DNA from 2 places in the Vibrio ziniensis genome. Region 2 is predicted to be linked to the other one. Evidence: riboswitches for the same ligand, from Rfam matches in the RefSeq annotation. Region 2 holds a riboswitch; the other holds the start of a gene.
The links. A riboswitch is a leader RNA that binds a small molecule or an ion and turns the genes downstream of it on or off. The one in region 2 is predicted to bind cyclic di-GMP.
Positions count from the first base shown of each region.

Region 1 (7,364 bases), on a different replicon from region 2:
GCTTGCCAACCCAGAACAAAATGCCATTGCCGGCGCTTTTTTGATTTTCTCTTTTGTCGGAACTGGCTCTAGCTTTTTAGCCTTCGCAGTGATGGCCAGTAAACGAGGCATTGATAACCCTGTTTATAAAAACAAGTCGCTGTACTATATGAGCGGGCTAACTGAGGGAACAGAAACTATTTTCTGCTTTATCGCCTTTTGTCTGCTACCTGAACACTTTGCCATCATCGCTTACGCATTTGGTGTCGCATGTTGGTTCACCACGTTTACGCGAGTTTATTTTGGCTTTCATACATTGCATAAAAAATAATCAGTCATTCGAAATACTTACCGAACACATACACCATCAATGCAACAATAAAATACAAAATCAATATTATTCAACGAAATACGATTTACAAAACAAATGTAATTACACCAATAATGGGACCAATATCACAGAATGTGCGCATAATTTCATTAACATGGCGCCGCTAACAGTAAGCCTAAGTTATGCAACCTCAACTAGTACACAATAAATTTATAAAAACAGTCGGTAACCCATTCATTATGCAGAGTTATAAAAGCTGCCCTTCTTGCGGTAAAGTTACAGTATTAAATAGGATTCAACGTTCGTTCTTAGAAAAGCAACTCAAACGAAATTACTATAAATTGCAGTGTACAAATTGTTCTGCTCAAGTCTTTTCTCATATAGCAAGTGGCAAAATGAAGATTCACAAAAAGGGAATTGTAATAGGTTAATATCTATAACCCTTAGCACTAGAGTCATTTGACTCACTAATAGAAACAATAAACAGAGCCTTAGTATACACAAGGCCGTGATTATTAATGCGGTAAAAATGACAGTAGCGACTTTAGTTGAAGAGTCGCTACTGTGTATTGGATCTATTAGATTGTTTAAACTTCAGAATCATTCAAACCTAGCCAGCGTCTATAAACACTTCTCAAGCCACCCAGCAATACTGATGAACGATAATGAATTACGTTAGTTATGCCCGAGAGATAGGGTGCCTTTTGTTTTTCGTCTGCCAGACAATCTTATAAAAATTAGACCTGTTGCCATTAATAATAAGATGTTGGGCTCGGGAATTTCGATAATCTGCTCTGAAGGTGGCACAATAACTGCATCCTTACTGTCATAGAAAACAATATGAGACAAATCTCTCGAGTCTGGAGTTTCCCACATTCCTGAATCCATGAAGTCTGCAGCGTTAAGACAGTCTAATGAGATCCCTTCCATGCCAACATAATTTGCGCTGTCACATGAACCTATATTGTCCACCCAGAATAGATTGAACCCATTACCAGCTTTAGCCGACCAGTACCTGATCGCAGGATCATCATCACCACGAATGTACACCCAAGTATCTAAATCACCATCTAGATTACTATCACTAAAAGTCCATTCTGTACCATCAACAGAACTAAACTGATTACTAACACTAATTGTCGGATCCGATAAACTTCCATCAAACTTAGCAATTACGGGAGAGATAAGAACAAGATCATTTCCCGTGCCGTAAAAAATCTGGCATGCATCAAAACCATTAGTACCATTATAAGTTGTGCCTTCGTATGTACCGCTATAATCATTGAAGTAACCAGCACAATCATTGCCACTAACGTAAGCGGTTATTAATGTAGCAAAAGCAGAGTGGCTACCGAGAAGCAGCACATTGATTAACACTAGAGGAAATAGAGCTACAAAACGCATAAACGCTACTTTAACTAACCGAACACTAGAAAAAAAATTCGTTTTCATAATCTTTGTCCTTTCAAAAGATCAGAATATCTGCCGCATTACATGCAGTTGTTGTGCCAAATGCTAATGCATCATTTTCCACATGCAGATCATGACGTTAGTAAGTGCCACAACTCACACCCTCGGAAGTTGTAAATTTATCCGACATAATCACCCACTACTCCATCGTTAGCTAATCTCTTTTTGCCCCTAGAAAAGCATTCAAAGTCATCAGGATTGTGAATCAATAAATGTAAATTGCTAATAAAAACAAATATATATTAGATTATTTAACATGTGATTTTTTTGAATTTTTCCGCCTATTCCCATTAGATTACAACTGTAAAAAAAATAGACAGATTGGGTGAAGATTTTGCGACACGAGCAGTTAAAAAGTTAACTCTGAGTTTTGGTTGCATAAAGTAAAAGGCCTAGCTATTAAGCTAGGCCTTTGAGTTAAATTTCATACAGGATCCGTTATCGGAAAGCCCACTGAGTGCTGGATAGTCTCCGGGTAGATTATATACCTACGCTTACTTGCTTACCTGCACACTCGTTTGCGAAATATTACCAGCTACATCTTCCGCTATAGCCATAATGATATGGCTACCGTTACTCACTTTACGGGTATTCCAGCGGTAATTAGAAGTTGCAGCATCAGTCGAAAGTACCAATTCTCCATCAATGTACAACTTCACCATTGCAATACCAGAGTCATCGTTAGCATTTATATCGATCGATACTACTTTACTTATAGTACTACCATTAGCTGGATTCAAAATTGACACACTCGGAGCTACTACATCAACGACTTCTACTTCAGCTTGGTTATCGACAACAACTATTTGAGTATCAGAGATACCTTCATTATCAGCAGCATCATAAGCATAAGCCGTCAGTGTTACTTCACCGTTATCAGCCTGAGTCGAATCCCAGCTAAACTGATATGGTGCAGAAATATCGGTTGCGACCAATACACCGTTTGCATATAGAGACACTGAGCTCACCCCTTGATCATCGCTTGCTGAAACATCTACGTTCACCAAACCTGCAATCTGCGCATTTTGTTCAGGAGTTACGATAACTACCTCAGGAGCTTGGGTATCGACACTCTGAGTATCTGTATCCAATGCCAGAGTCACAGCAGCAAATGCATTGACTCGCCCATGACCGTAAGATGTATCCCATCCTGGAGTTCCAAGATCATCAGCAGACTGCTCAAGTACAAGTTCAACCTCATCCGGCGAAAGGTTTGGATTTGCAGCCATAACGAGCGCAGCGACACCAGCAACAACCGGACTGGAAAATGATGTACCGCTGGCTGCTCCATATCCGCCACCATTAGTAGTAGTCCAAATACTCAAACCTGGGGCGGAAATATCAACCATATCTCCGTAGTTAGACCAACTATTTTTAGCATCAGCCTTGTCTGTTGCCGAAACAGTAACTAACGCTGTCTGTTCGCTGTAGCCTGGATCAGTTCCACTGTTACCAGCAGCAACAATAACGAGCCCACCCTTGTTTTTCATATATTGAGCTGCAGAAATAACACTGCTACTTCCATTCATATAATCGAAGCTAATGTTTGCAACTCTAGCCCCATTATCCGCAGCCCAAACTATCCCTTCTGTTATATCACTAGTATAAGCTGCGCCATCAGTACGGTTAGTAACTCGTACAGGCATTAGAGAAACATTCCATGCAACAGATGTGACGCCAAGTCCATTGTTACTTGCTGCACCAATGGTCCCTGCAACCTTTGTCCCATGGCCAAAAATATCGCTGCTATCAGTATTATTGCTAGCTGTGTTCCAACCCGAAACTAATTGAGAGCTGAGATCTGGGTGATCAGGATCAACCCCACTGTCCAATACAGCGACCACAACCCCACTTCCATCTGTGATATCCCATGAATCCGGAGCTTGGATCTTAGGCAGGTGCCAGCCAGAACTATAATATGTGTCATTAGCTACCATTTCTGGGGAGTGCAGCTGATCTTTTTCTGCAAAAGCAATGTTAGGATTTTTCGCAAGTGCACGCGCTACTGCTTCCTCTGCCTGCGCCGGGACTTCGACGATATGAATGCCCAATCCCTTGATCACACCCTTAGAATGACCGCCACTGCGTTCAAGAATTTGCTGAAGTTTCTCTTCGCTAAGACCAGCTTTAGGTTGTACCAGTATTCGACCTTCAGCCCAAGTTGTAGCAGCCATAGCGGTACTTGCAGATACACCGCAAACTAGCGCTATTAGTGAGCTGCCAGCAAATCTGAACAATCGTGAATTTAATGAGTGCTTCTGATGAGCTTTATTTACAACTTGATGAGTATTGAAGGTTGAAGTAGTCAATGTCTAATTCCTCTCGCGGATCAATCCTTCTACTGGATTTCTACTTCGCGAGAGGTGCACAGGGTTACCCCAAAGCGCGCTTATTTTTATTTCGCTAAACGTATTTAGAGTTAGCAATAAAAACAAGTCCACGTCATGAGACAGTACTGGCAGCCCCGCTATCATAGGATTAATCCCGTAGACCGGAAACTTTGCGTCACCATCTTTCGATGGTTTTGCCATTTTCAGTATTTTCTTAGATTGTATATCTTAATTAATTTACTGTTTTACTTAGGTTTATAAAACAGCAATATTAAATAATCAACAAAACCAAACCCTTAGCCATCTTATTAAGATATATACTTTCTTAATAAGTTATATGTATAGAATCTCTTTGTATTTATATTGCCATAAATATAAATTTGCGCAATAAGTGACCAATAAATTAATTGCGTCTATCGATGTATGGCTTTGATATCATTAATAGCTTCAATGAATAAATTTAATTTTTATTGAACCAAGATCACACTAACACCAAGAAAAGAGTCTTCAAACCTGAGATTGATACCAACTAATTGAGAGTAAATACTCTAAATAGATAGCTAATCTGAATAACTCGCTATCCTTCAAATGCGTTTATCGCAATTATTTTAAGAGACTTTTGGATAATGCCTAATCTTTATTTTTAATTATCATAATATTAGCTAAAATTTACTGAATCCCTAAGATAAAGTTCGTTAATTAATTCAATAAAAAATAAATTGTCTTTCACTTATAATGATGATCATATGCAACAAAGAATCCTAGTGTTTTAATGTTATTTGAGCCGTCATTAATGACAATATATTCATAAATTTCATCTAGATGTATGCATTACTAAGGCAGTAAGTGAGTGAGATAGGTAATGGCTCTAAGCCCGATTGAATCAAAGTTGCGCTTTTACCAAGCTTTAAAAACATCTGGCATCAGCACTCGTGTGTTTTTAAGTAAAAAATTATCTATGCAAATCAAAATCGTTTAGCGAGCACAATCATCGTTATTTGTACGAATCCTTTTTATTTATTTTTAAAAGAATGGGTTGATAGCTATTTTCAGTTTTATGCCTACCTACAACATACATATCACCATTATTGCTTTTCGTTACACTACCAAAAAGTGACAGCCCCTTTAGATGGTCTACTTCCAGTTTTGTAGTGTAGCTTTTGTCTAAAGTAGTTTCATAAACTATCCACTCATAGTTTTTTCTTTTTCCTATACCAACAAGTAATTCTTCACCATCTATCGTAAATAGTGATGCAATATATGCACTACCATCAGGATGCATCATACCAATATATTTAATCTTCTGTTTTTTATCTTTAAATGGAGAGATTAAATACAGCCCGCCATCAGAGGTAGTAAAATAGATATCACCATTTTTCATGCTAGTGTAACCGACTATCCCATGATGATTATTGATGTTTTCTTCCTGATAACTTGGTAATGGATATTCAGCAACCGTATTCAACTGGGTATCATATTCTTTCAAGCTGACTTTGATAATATCAGAATCAATATCACTTAGGCTTGGCACATAAACATGTCCAACCTCATCGACAATAAAATTTCTGGATACATGCATTTTTACGGAACCCGAAACAACTCGCGCTGTTGTTCCAGTTTTAGTGTCATACTGGTATATGACATGATTCCAATAGCCCAAGGCGTACACATACCTTCCATTGGTATTAACTGCAATTAGAGCCTCTTCAGTAGACATTACATGTTCCCAGCTCTCACTATCTGGCAATTTTCGCCAAAGGTGCCCGCCCCACACTGGATTTATATCCTCAGCTTCACCAGATTCATCAAAAGAACTAAAGTACAGGTAGCCATCATTTGCTTGGTAGATTTTGCTGTGAAGCTTGTTTTGTCGAGTACCTTCTCGATAAACATTGTTCTTTTTTAGCTCTCGGACCGTTTCACCTTGCGGTGATACCTGCTTTGTAACTGGGTTATATTGATATAAGAAAGAAGAACCATACACACCACCATGTGACGATACACCAAAGTAAATATTTCCAGCGTCGTCTCTACCACTGGCCCCCCATATTGCATCTAGGTTACCGCTTTTTTGCAGCTCAATTATTTCAACAGTTGGCGCGGCTAGTATATCTTTAGGCAGTGATGTAAATACTGTTCCCACCCTATTTTCAAAATTTCTTGTTGGTAGTTCAATTTCTTCGTTATTCTGGCCACAAGCAGTTAGCAACAGTACTACGACAAAAAGAATCCACCTCATAAATTATCCTTTTAAACTCAGCACCAGTCAGTTGTCACATCAGTATAGCTCGGATAATAGTCATTACCTTTAGCTAGGTAATATAGTACTTTGAGCTTTGTTTAATATATGAAATCAGATTTAACACTTTATGCTCAGCCAATGATAACTAGCAATAAACATTAGACATTGCTAATATTTGTATCGTTCGATAATAAAACCTTACTACTATGAATGAACAACTACTCATCTTACTGATAATTATCGCCATTTTTATCCTATTTAAGAGCTACAGTTCAAGGAGTGCCATATCAGCTCTATCTAAACTTAATATTGATACCCTCCAGTTACTCGATGTGAGAAGTGAAAGTGAATTTGCGGGTTTCAGTGCCCCAGGAAGCCTCAATATACCAGTACAGTCATTGGTATCAGGCAATACAAAAGGCCTTGAACGATCGAAGACCATCGTGGTTTATTGTGCATCAGGAATGCGTTCGGCAACCGCTGCAGCATGGCTAAAAAAACAGGGCTACACTGTTATTAATGCAGGAACGATAGGCAATATTATCAAAGGGATAAAATTCTAACTTACTGCATGCCAAATCGACAGAGAAGCTTTGAACTTAAATTGATACTAGGTTTAATTCGTTATTTCACGATTCAATCTAGTAAAAGTATATCTCGACAGCATTCTTAAAGTTGAAACTCATTAATTCAGCTATCGAGATACAGATTACTTGTTTTGTAAATTACGACTAAGACTTAGTCTTGCGGACCAGTTCCCCCATCGACTTGACTACCAAGGCTTGAAGCCGCTTCTAGGGTGTAGTTATACATATCTACATCTGTAAACACTGTTGCCCCATCGTCGACATATTGAGATGTTGCTGAAACGCCAGTGTATGAGTTACCCGATGCACTAAAGTAAGCATCACCGATATTCCAATGAGGTCTAGCACTGTTTTCAAAGTAGTTATTCTCTACTAGGATTTGAGCACTATCATCACCACCAATCGAGAAGTAAGAGATATCTTTC
Region 1 is NZ_CP049332.1:283,099-290,462, forward strand. Features, by position in the region: gene G5S32_RS16315 (CDP-alcohol phosphatidyltransferase family protein) at 1-310, shown strand, start outside; gene G5S32_RS16320 (PEP-CTERM sorting domain-containing protein) at 986-1,762, opposite strand; gene G5S32_RS16325 (S8 family serine peptidase) at 2,275-4,089, opposite strand; cyclic di-GMP riboswitch class I at 4,235-4,319, opposite strand; gene G5S32_RS16330 (ligand-binding sensor domain-containing protein) at 5,105-6,349, opposite strand; gene G5S32_RS16335 (rhodanese-like domain-containing protein) at 6,559-6,915, shown strand; gene G5S32_RS16340 (pectate lyase family protein) at 7,091-7,364, opposite strand, start outside.
Region 1: it holds a riboswitch for cyclic di-GMP, as region 2 does, so the genes downstream of both, G5S32_RS16325 (S8 family serine peptidase) here and G5S32_RS08875 (TfoX/Sxy family DNA transformation protein) in region 2, are expected to answer to the same signal.

Region 2 (7,364 bases):
GGCAATTGAAACTCATCGTTGGTTCAACAAAGGGCATGAATTGTGACTACAGTTAAGTTTGCGCTATTGATTTGTCGTTGCTAGCTAACCATTTGCGGTTTAAACTCAATACCATAAAAGATGAATCATTATTTAAAACTCAAACCGCTATATCGAAGCGGTTTTTGTGTTTTAACGACTTTAGGCTAGAAGCTTTATAAACTTCGCCGCTGCTGAATCCGGCCAGTAATGTGGGTTGTTTACCTAATAAAAAATTTAGCGAAATCAGCAGTCAAAACAGGACAAATATATGGCTACGATTAAAGATGTTGCTCGCTTAGCTGGCGTATCAACCACAACCGTATCACACGTAATTAATAAAACTCGCTTTGTTGCTGAAGCAACTCAAGAAAAAGTTCTCGAAGCAGTAAAAGAGCTAAACTACGCACCAAGTGCCGTAGCACGTAGCTTGAAATGCAATACTACCCGCACCATTGGTATGTTAGTTACTCAATCAACCAATCTATTCTTTTCTGAAGTCATCGACGGTGTAGAAAGCTACTGTTACCGTCAGGGTTACACACTGATTCTGTGTAACACAGGTGGCATCTACGAGAAACAAAGAGATTACATCCGAATGCTGGCTGAGAAGCGAGTGGATGGCATTTTAGTCATGTGCTCCGACCTAACACAAGAACTGTCAGAGATGCTTGAAAGTCATTCGGACATTCCAAAAGTCATCATGGATTGGGGTCCAGAAGCTTCTACTGCTGACAAAATCATTGATAACTCTGAATTAGGGGGCTATTTAGCGACTAAATACCTTATCGACAGAGGTCATAAAGACATTGCTTGCTTAAGTGGACACTTACATAAACTCGCTTGTCAGGAACGAATTGCGGGGTTCCGTCGCGCTATGGCAGAGGCGAACTTGACAGTGAATGATAACTGGATTCTTGAAGGCAACTTCGAGTGTGATACAGCAGTACTAGCTGCAGATAAAATTATCGCAATGGATAAAATGCCGACCGCTGTGTTCTGTTTCAACGATACAATGGCACTAGGGTTAATGTCACGTTTACAACAAAAAGGTGTTCGTGTACCCGATGACATTTCGGTAATCGGATACGATAACATTGAACTTGCAGAGTACTTCTCTCCGCCCCTAACCACGATTCATCAACCAAAACGTCGTGTGGGCAAAAACGCATTTGAGATTTTGTTAGAACGAATCAAAGATAAAGAGCATGAACGTCGAATCTTCGAAATGCATCCAGAAATTGTAGAGCGTGATACAGTAAAAGACCTTACAAAATAATTAGTTACTCTATTTAAGTACCGTTCAATAAGAGCCAGTGAAATTCATCTCACAAATATTAAAACAGTAATAAGCTCGCAAACCCAATATTCAAACTTTGATCAACGTCACATTTAGTTCACATAAATGTGATGCTTATTCAAAGTTTTGTTTATTATTTTGAAAGTAATGTCACGCACAGGGCAAACCATCTGAAAGGGTGGGACGCAAAGCCTCCGGCCTAAACCAATCCATGTTAGTTCATAATTGGTAGGTAGCGGGGTTGCCGATGGCAAAAAGGTATACATGAGTTGACGCTTGATTGACATGCTCAATGTATTCTTTTGCTATTCTCTCGGACCTGAATTTGGTGGCGTATTTATTAATACACCGAGACTAACAGCATGGATAAACCAGTACTAAAAGACTCAATGCGACTTTTTGAGCAACTAGGAAGCGTAAAATCGCGTTCTATGTTCGGAGGGTTTGGCATTTTCATCGATGACACGATGTTTGCTCTGGTCGTTAATGACCGACTACACATTCGTGCGGATGATCACTCCTCAAAGAATTTCCAACAACAAGGCTATGAACCTTACGTTTATAAAAAACGTGGTTTTCCTGTTGTGACTAAATACTTTGCCTTACCTGAAAATGTGTGGGATACCCCGCATCTAATTATTGAAAAAGCAAAGCAAGCCTTAGATGTCGCGAAACAAGAACGCGAGACTCAAGCTAAAGCGAAACCAGACCGACTTAAAGATCTTCCTAATATGCGTCTTGCTACAGAACGTATGCTCAAAAAAGCAGGAATCGATTCTGTTGACATGCTGCAACAGAAAGGCGCAGTGGCTGCGTTTAGAGCCGTGCAAGAGACTCATGCCACAACTGTTGGTATTGAGCTTTTATGGGCTTTAGAAGGTGCAATTGAAGGTAAGCATTGGTCTGTCATTCCCCAGTCTCGCCGCGATGAATTAATGCAGAAACTCTAGTTTCTATATTCGACTTAAAGATACAAAGCACTCTTCATAGGGTGCTTTTTTATGAATAATCAAAACCAAAATGAAATTTAAAGTCGGCTCTGCCTTTCCTATTCTCTATACATGATACCATTCTGGATAATTTCCTGATCAGTGAATAGGCGTCGATAAGCAAACCCTCCGAGCCATGGATGGATCGGAGGAGCTTCAGGGACGAATGAATGCGCGTTTGCGTTTGACGCCTATTCGCTGTTCTACCGATGCTCAGTCTGATCATATTTTTATCTAGGATGGTATGAGGAGCAAGTGATGGTTTTATCCAACTATTTTGGAGTTAACGATGAGTCATAAACTGATACTAGGGTTGATTTTAATTACCCTCATCGTTGTTATGGGTACTGAGTTTAGCCAATATCTCACTCTGGAATATGCGAAAACTCAACAAGCAGCCCTCTCTCAATACATAGACCAGAACCTCGTTTTTTCAGCTATTGCTTACTTTATCGCATATATTGTGATTACCGCTTTATCCATTCCCGGAGCTGCCGTTGTTACTCTTCTCGGAGCGGCTTTATTTGGCTTTTGGTTTAGTCTTATCTTAGTGTCTTTTGCTAGTACAATTGGTGCGACCCTCGCTTTTCTTAGCAGCCGATATTTGCTTCGCAATTGGATACAACACCGTTTTAGTGACAATCTTTCTGCCATCAATAAAGGTGTAGCGCAAGATGGTGCATTTTATCTGTTTACACTAAGATTGATTCCAGTGTTTCCATTCTTTCTTATCAACCTACTTATGGGCTTAACACCGATTTCAACGACTCGTTATTACCTAGTTAGTCAGTTGGGGATGCTCCCAGGAACGGCTGTTTATCTCAATGCAGGCACTCAACTTGCTGATATAGACACTCTGTCAGGAATACTATCTCCAAGCGTTCTACTTTCTTTTGCGTTATTGGGCATATTTCCGTTTTTGGCAAAACAAGTACTGACTAAACTTAAAAAGAGAACAATCACCGACGAGTAATATGAAAATATTCATTGCTCAACATCCAACTGAAGCACATATTGTGTGCGGGCTGTTGCGACAACAAAATATTCCCTGTGAAGTTCGAGGTGAAACGCTTTTCAGTGTCCGCGGGGAAATCCCTTTTGATGAAGCCTCTTCACCTTATGTATGGCTTTTGAATCTGAGTTTGCTCGAACAGTCCGAACAGGTTATAAGTGACTACTTACAACCAGCATTCCCAAATCAGCCAGATTGGGTCTGTAAGCATTGCGGAGAGAATAACGAACCGCAATTCGGATTGTGCTGGAATTGCGGCTATGAGAGCATCTAGAAGGCTTTTAAGCGTTAATGGTTAACTGCTTGTGGATGAAATCGATGGAAACTCGGTTAAATACTTCAGGCTGTTCAATATTGCACACGTGCCCACAGTCCGGTATTTCCCATAGTTCACTTTTCTCGTGCAATGCCACCATATCTTTAACAGGCTGGATAAACATATAGTCACGCTCGCCCATCAAATACAGGGTGGGTATCGGTAACTCTTTATCGCGAAAATAACGCATCATTGGATTAATCTCTGCAGTAAGAGTAAACCAACGTTTGAATTCTTTCTGGCAAAGCTTCTTCGCTTCTCGGACAAACAAGTTTCGAGATTGCTTTTGACTTCTTTGCGGCATAACGATATAGGCAAATAAACGGTAGAGCCACATATATGGTACAAAATTCTTACTTATATGCCCCAATTTAACCAAGATTTGCGAGCGGGTATTTAAACGGGTGACCGCACCACCCAACACCATAGAACTCACGCGTTCTGTTGCCAACTCTGCAAGGTTACGTACGATGATCGTCCCAAGAGACATTCCGACAAAATGCGCAGATTGAATCTTTAAGTGATCGAGAACTCGTAATACATCTAACGTAACAGACTTAAACGTATATTTGTTACTGATCAGATCTTTGATGAGCTGAGGGGATTTTCCGTGACCACGCAGATCAACAAACAACAAATTAAAATGCTGCTTATACGCTTTAATTTGCTTAAACCAAATGGACGAACTGCCTCCTGCACCATGTACAAATACCACCCATTCCTGACTGGTTGGATGATGGTAAATTTTATGAAAAAGCATGCTTTGGGGCATTGGTACCACTTAATTTAATGTGAAACAGAATAGACTGAGGGTACCACATCCTCCCCTTTCAAGGTGATTAGAGTTGTTAAATAATGCTACTCTACCTCGACCAGATCAAAAACAGAGCTTTAAAGCTCTGTTTTTGTTCATTTATCTATCTAGTCAAAAATTGCGTAGTTATACATCTTTACGTACTCCAACGCAGATTCTCGCCAACTGAAGTCACACCTCATTGCGCGTTGTTGAACTTCTAATAATAAATCTGGATGTTGAAGATAAAAAAGTAACGCGCGTTGCATTGTGATGAGTAATGCTTCTGGTGATGGCTCTTGGAAACCAAAACCAGTAGCTTCACTAGGGTATTTATCGTAATCCAACACGGTATCTTTTAGGCCACCAACTTCTCGCACAATCGGCAAAGTACCATAAGCCATACTGTAGATTTGGTTCAAACCACAAGCTTCGAACTCTGACGGCATTAAGAAGAAATCAGAACCAGCTTCAACAAGGTGCGCAAAGCGATTACTGTAAGCCTCAACAAAAGCAAATTGTGTTGAATGCACGCTGGCTATCTTGTGTAACTGATTTGCTACTTCGGGCTCCCCCGTTCCCACGATAACCAATTGAACATCGTTACGCAGAAACTTCTCCAAAATAGGAAGAATGTAATGGAAACCTTTTTGATGCGTTAGTCGACACACCATTCCAAATAGAGGAACGTCACGCTGCGGAAGCTGCAATTCTTCTTGCAACACTTTCTTACTGGCAGACTTACCCTTCTTCAACGATTTTGCTTCGTCTGAATAAAATTCTGGCAAGTATGTGTCCGTTCTTGGGTTCCACTCACTGTAATCACATCCGTTAACGATGCCATGTAAATCACGTGCTCGGCGTACAAAATCATCAACCAAACCATGAGAACCAAGAGGAGTAAGAAGCTCTGACGCGTAATTCGGACTTACCGCATTGACTTTGTCTGCAAATGCAATACCTGCTCTGAGCATACTGATATGGTCATGACCATACTCGAGGAACTCCATCCCCGACAAATTAAGTTCTGGAATGACTTCTAACTGATGATGAGAAAATATGCCTTTAAACATCGCATTGTGAATGGTTATGACACTTTTGACGCCAGTAAAGTAAGGGTCGTTTCTGAAGCGAGTTTTGAGAAGAAATGGAACTAACCCTGTATGCCAATCGTTAGCATGGATAATATCAGGTTTAATTCCTAGCTTAGGCAACACATCTAAACACGCTGCTGAGAAAAAGCCAAAGCGTTCTCCGTTATCAGGATAGGCTTGGTTGTGCTCAGCATAAAGTTCAGGACGGTCAAAATACATATCGCAATCAATGAGGTAAACAGGCACACCCTCAAGCTCTCTTTGACGAACTTGATAGCGAATATGTGGCCAATGAGTAAGTTCGGTTTCGAGAATCACTGGCGATGAATCTTTTTCAGGTACGCTGCGATAACCAGGTAAAACTATAGCGACTTGGTGGCCAAGTTCCAGCAAAGCTTTAGGCAGAGCCTTGGCTACATCAGCCAAGCCTCCACTTTTTACTAACCCTTGAGCTTCTGAAACGGTAAACCACACATTGAGTTGTTCCTTTCTAGAATCCAACTTTTGTTCCTTTTGCAATGACGACGATTCCGTCGTCAGACACGTGGAATCGTTGTCGGTCCAATTCTAAATTTTCACCAATGACAGTGCCGGGAGCAATTTCAACATGTTTGTCGATGATCGTGCGCTTGATTGAGCACCCAGCCCCTATTTTCACATCACCCAAGATAACAGATTCACTAATCAAAGAGCCAGCCGCAATGTTACTTCTGAATCCTAAAACTGATTTATAAATAGTTGATCCTTGGATATAACTTCCACCGGAAATTAAACTGTCTGTGATTTTAACTCTACGCTCGCCAGAATCAACAAATGTCGCTGGAGGTAGAGGTGGATAGTAAGTATGCAACGGCCAGCTACGGTTATACAACGAGAAAGGTGGCTTTTTATCGAGTAGATCCATATGTGCAGCCCAATAGGAATCTATCGTGCCGACATCTCGCCAATAAGTCGTCTGTATCTCACCTTTAATTTTGTTTTGGGAGAAGTCATAGACATAGACGCCACCATCAGGAAACATTTTAGGAATAATGTCCTTGCCAAAATCATGGCTAGATTCCATGTTTGCTGCATCTTCACGTAATTCAGCGCAAAGCACACAGGATTTAAAGATGTAGTTACCCATTGAAACTAAAGACCAATCAGGTTCTCCCGGTATTGATTTTGGATTATCCGGTTTTTCTTCGAAGCCGATCATCTTACCATCACTGTCTACTTCAATTACGCCGAATTTGGAGGCTTCTGCCCTAGGCATACGCAACGCAGCGACCGTCAACTTGGCTTGCTTCTGACTATGGAAATCGAGCATTTGGCGAATATCCATCTTATATACATGGTCAGAACCAAAAATGCAGACATCTTCCGCACCAGATTGCTCAACAAACACAATATTCTGGTATATGGCATCTGCCGTGCCTTCATACCAACGTTTACCGTCACGCATTTGCGCCGGAATAATGTCAATAAAACGGTTGGTGATACCTGTAACATTCCAACCTTTTTTCATATGCAGATAAAGGGATTGAGACTTAAATTGGGTTAAAACGTAGATTCTCATTAAGTCTGCATTAACAAAATTATTTAGGGCAAAATCGATCAGCCGATAGCTACCACCGAAAGGCACCGAAGGTTTCGAACGCGTTTCGGTTAAAGGCATCAAACGAGATCCTTCACCGCCAGCCAGAATCATTCCTAATACACCAAACATATATAACTCTCCATTTATAATATTGACGTCTACTTTGGTTATTGAGGGGGGAATAAAGTAGCGTTGCAGATAGTAGCGGGAAGCGTCACAAGGTCAGACCAGATAAAGCAACAAGTTACATATCAGCTCTAAAA
Region 2 is NZ_CP049331.1:1,942,542-1,949,905, forward strand. Features, by position in the region: gene torD (molecular chaperone TorD) at 1-9, shown strand, start outside; gene purR (HTH-type transcriptional repressor PurR) at 290-1,297, shown strand; cyclic di-GMP riboswitch class I at 1,469-1,567, shown strand; gene G5S32_RS08875 (TfoX/Sxy family DNA transformation protein) at 1,681-2,268, shown strand; gene G5S32_RS08880 (TVP38/TMEM64 family protein) at 2,597-3,280, shown strand; gene G5S32_RS08885 (alpha/beta fold hydrolase) at 3,601-4,407, opposite strand; gene glgA (glycogen synthase GlgA) at 4,557-6,023, opposite strand; gene glgC (glucose-1-phosphate adenylyltransferase) at 6,013-7,230, opposite strand.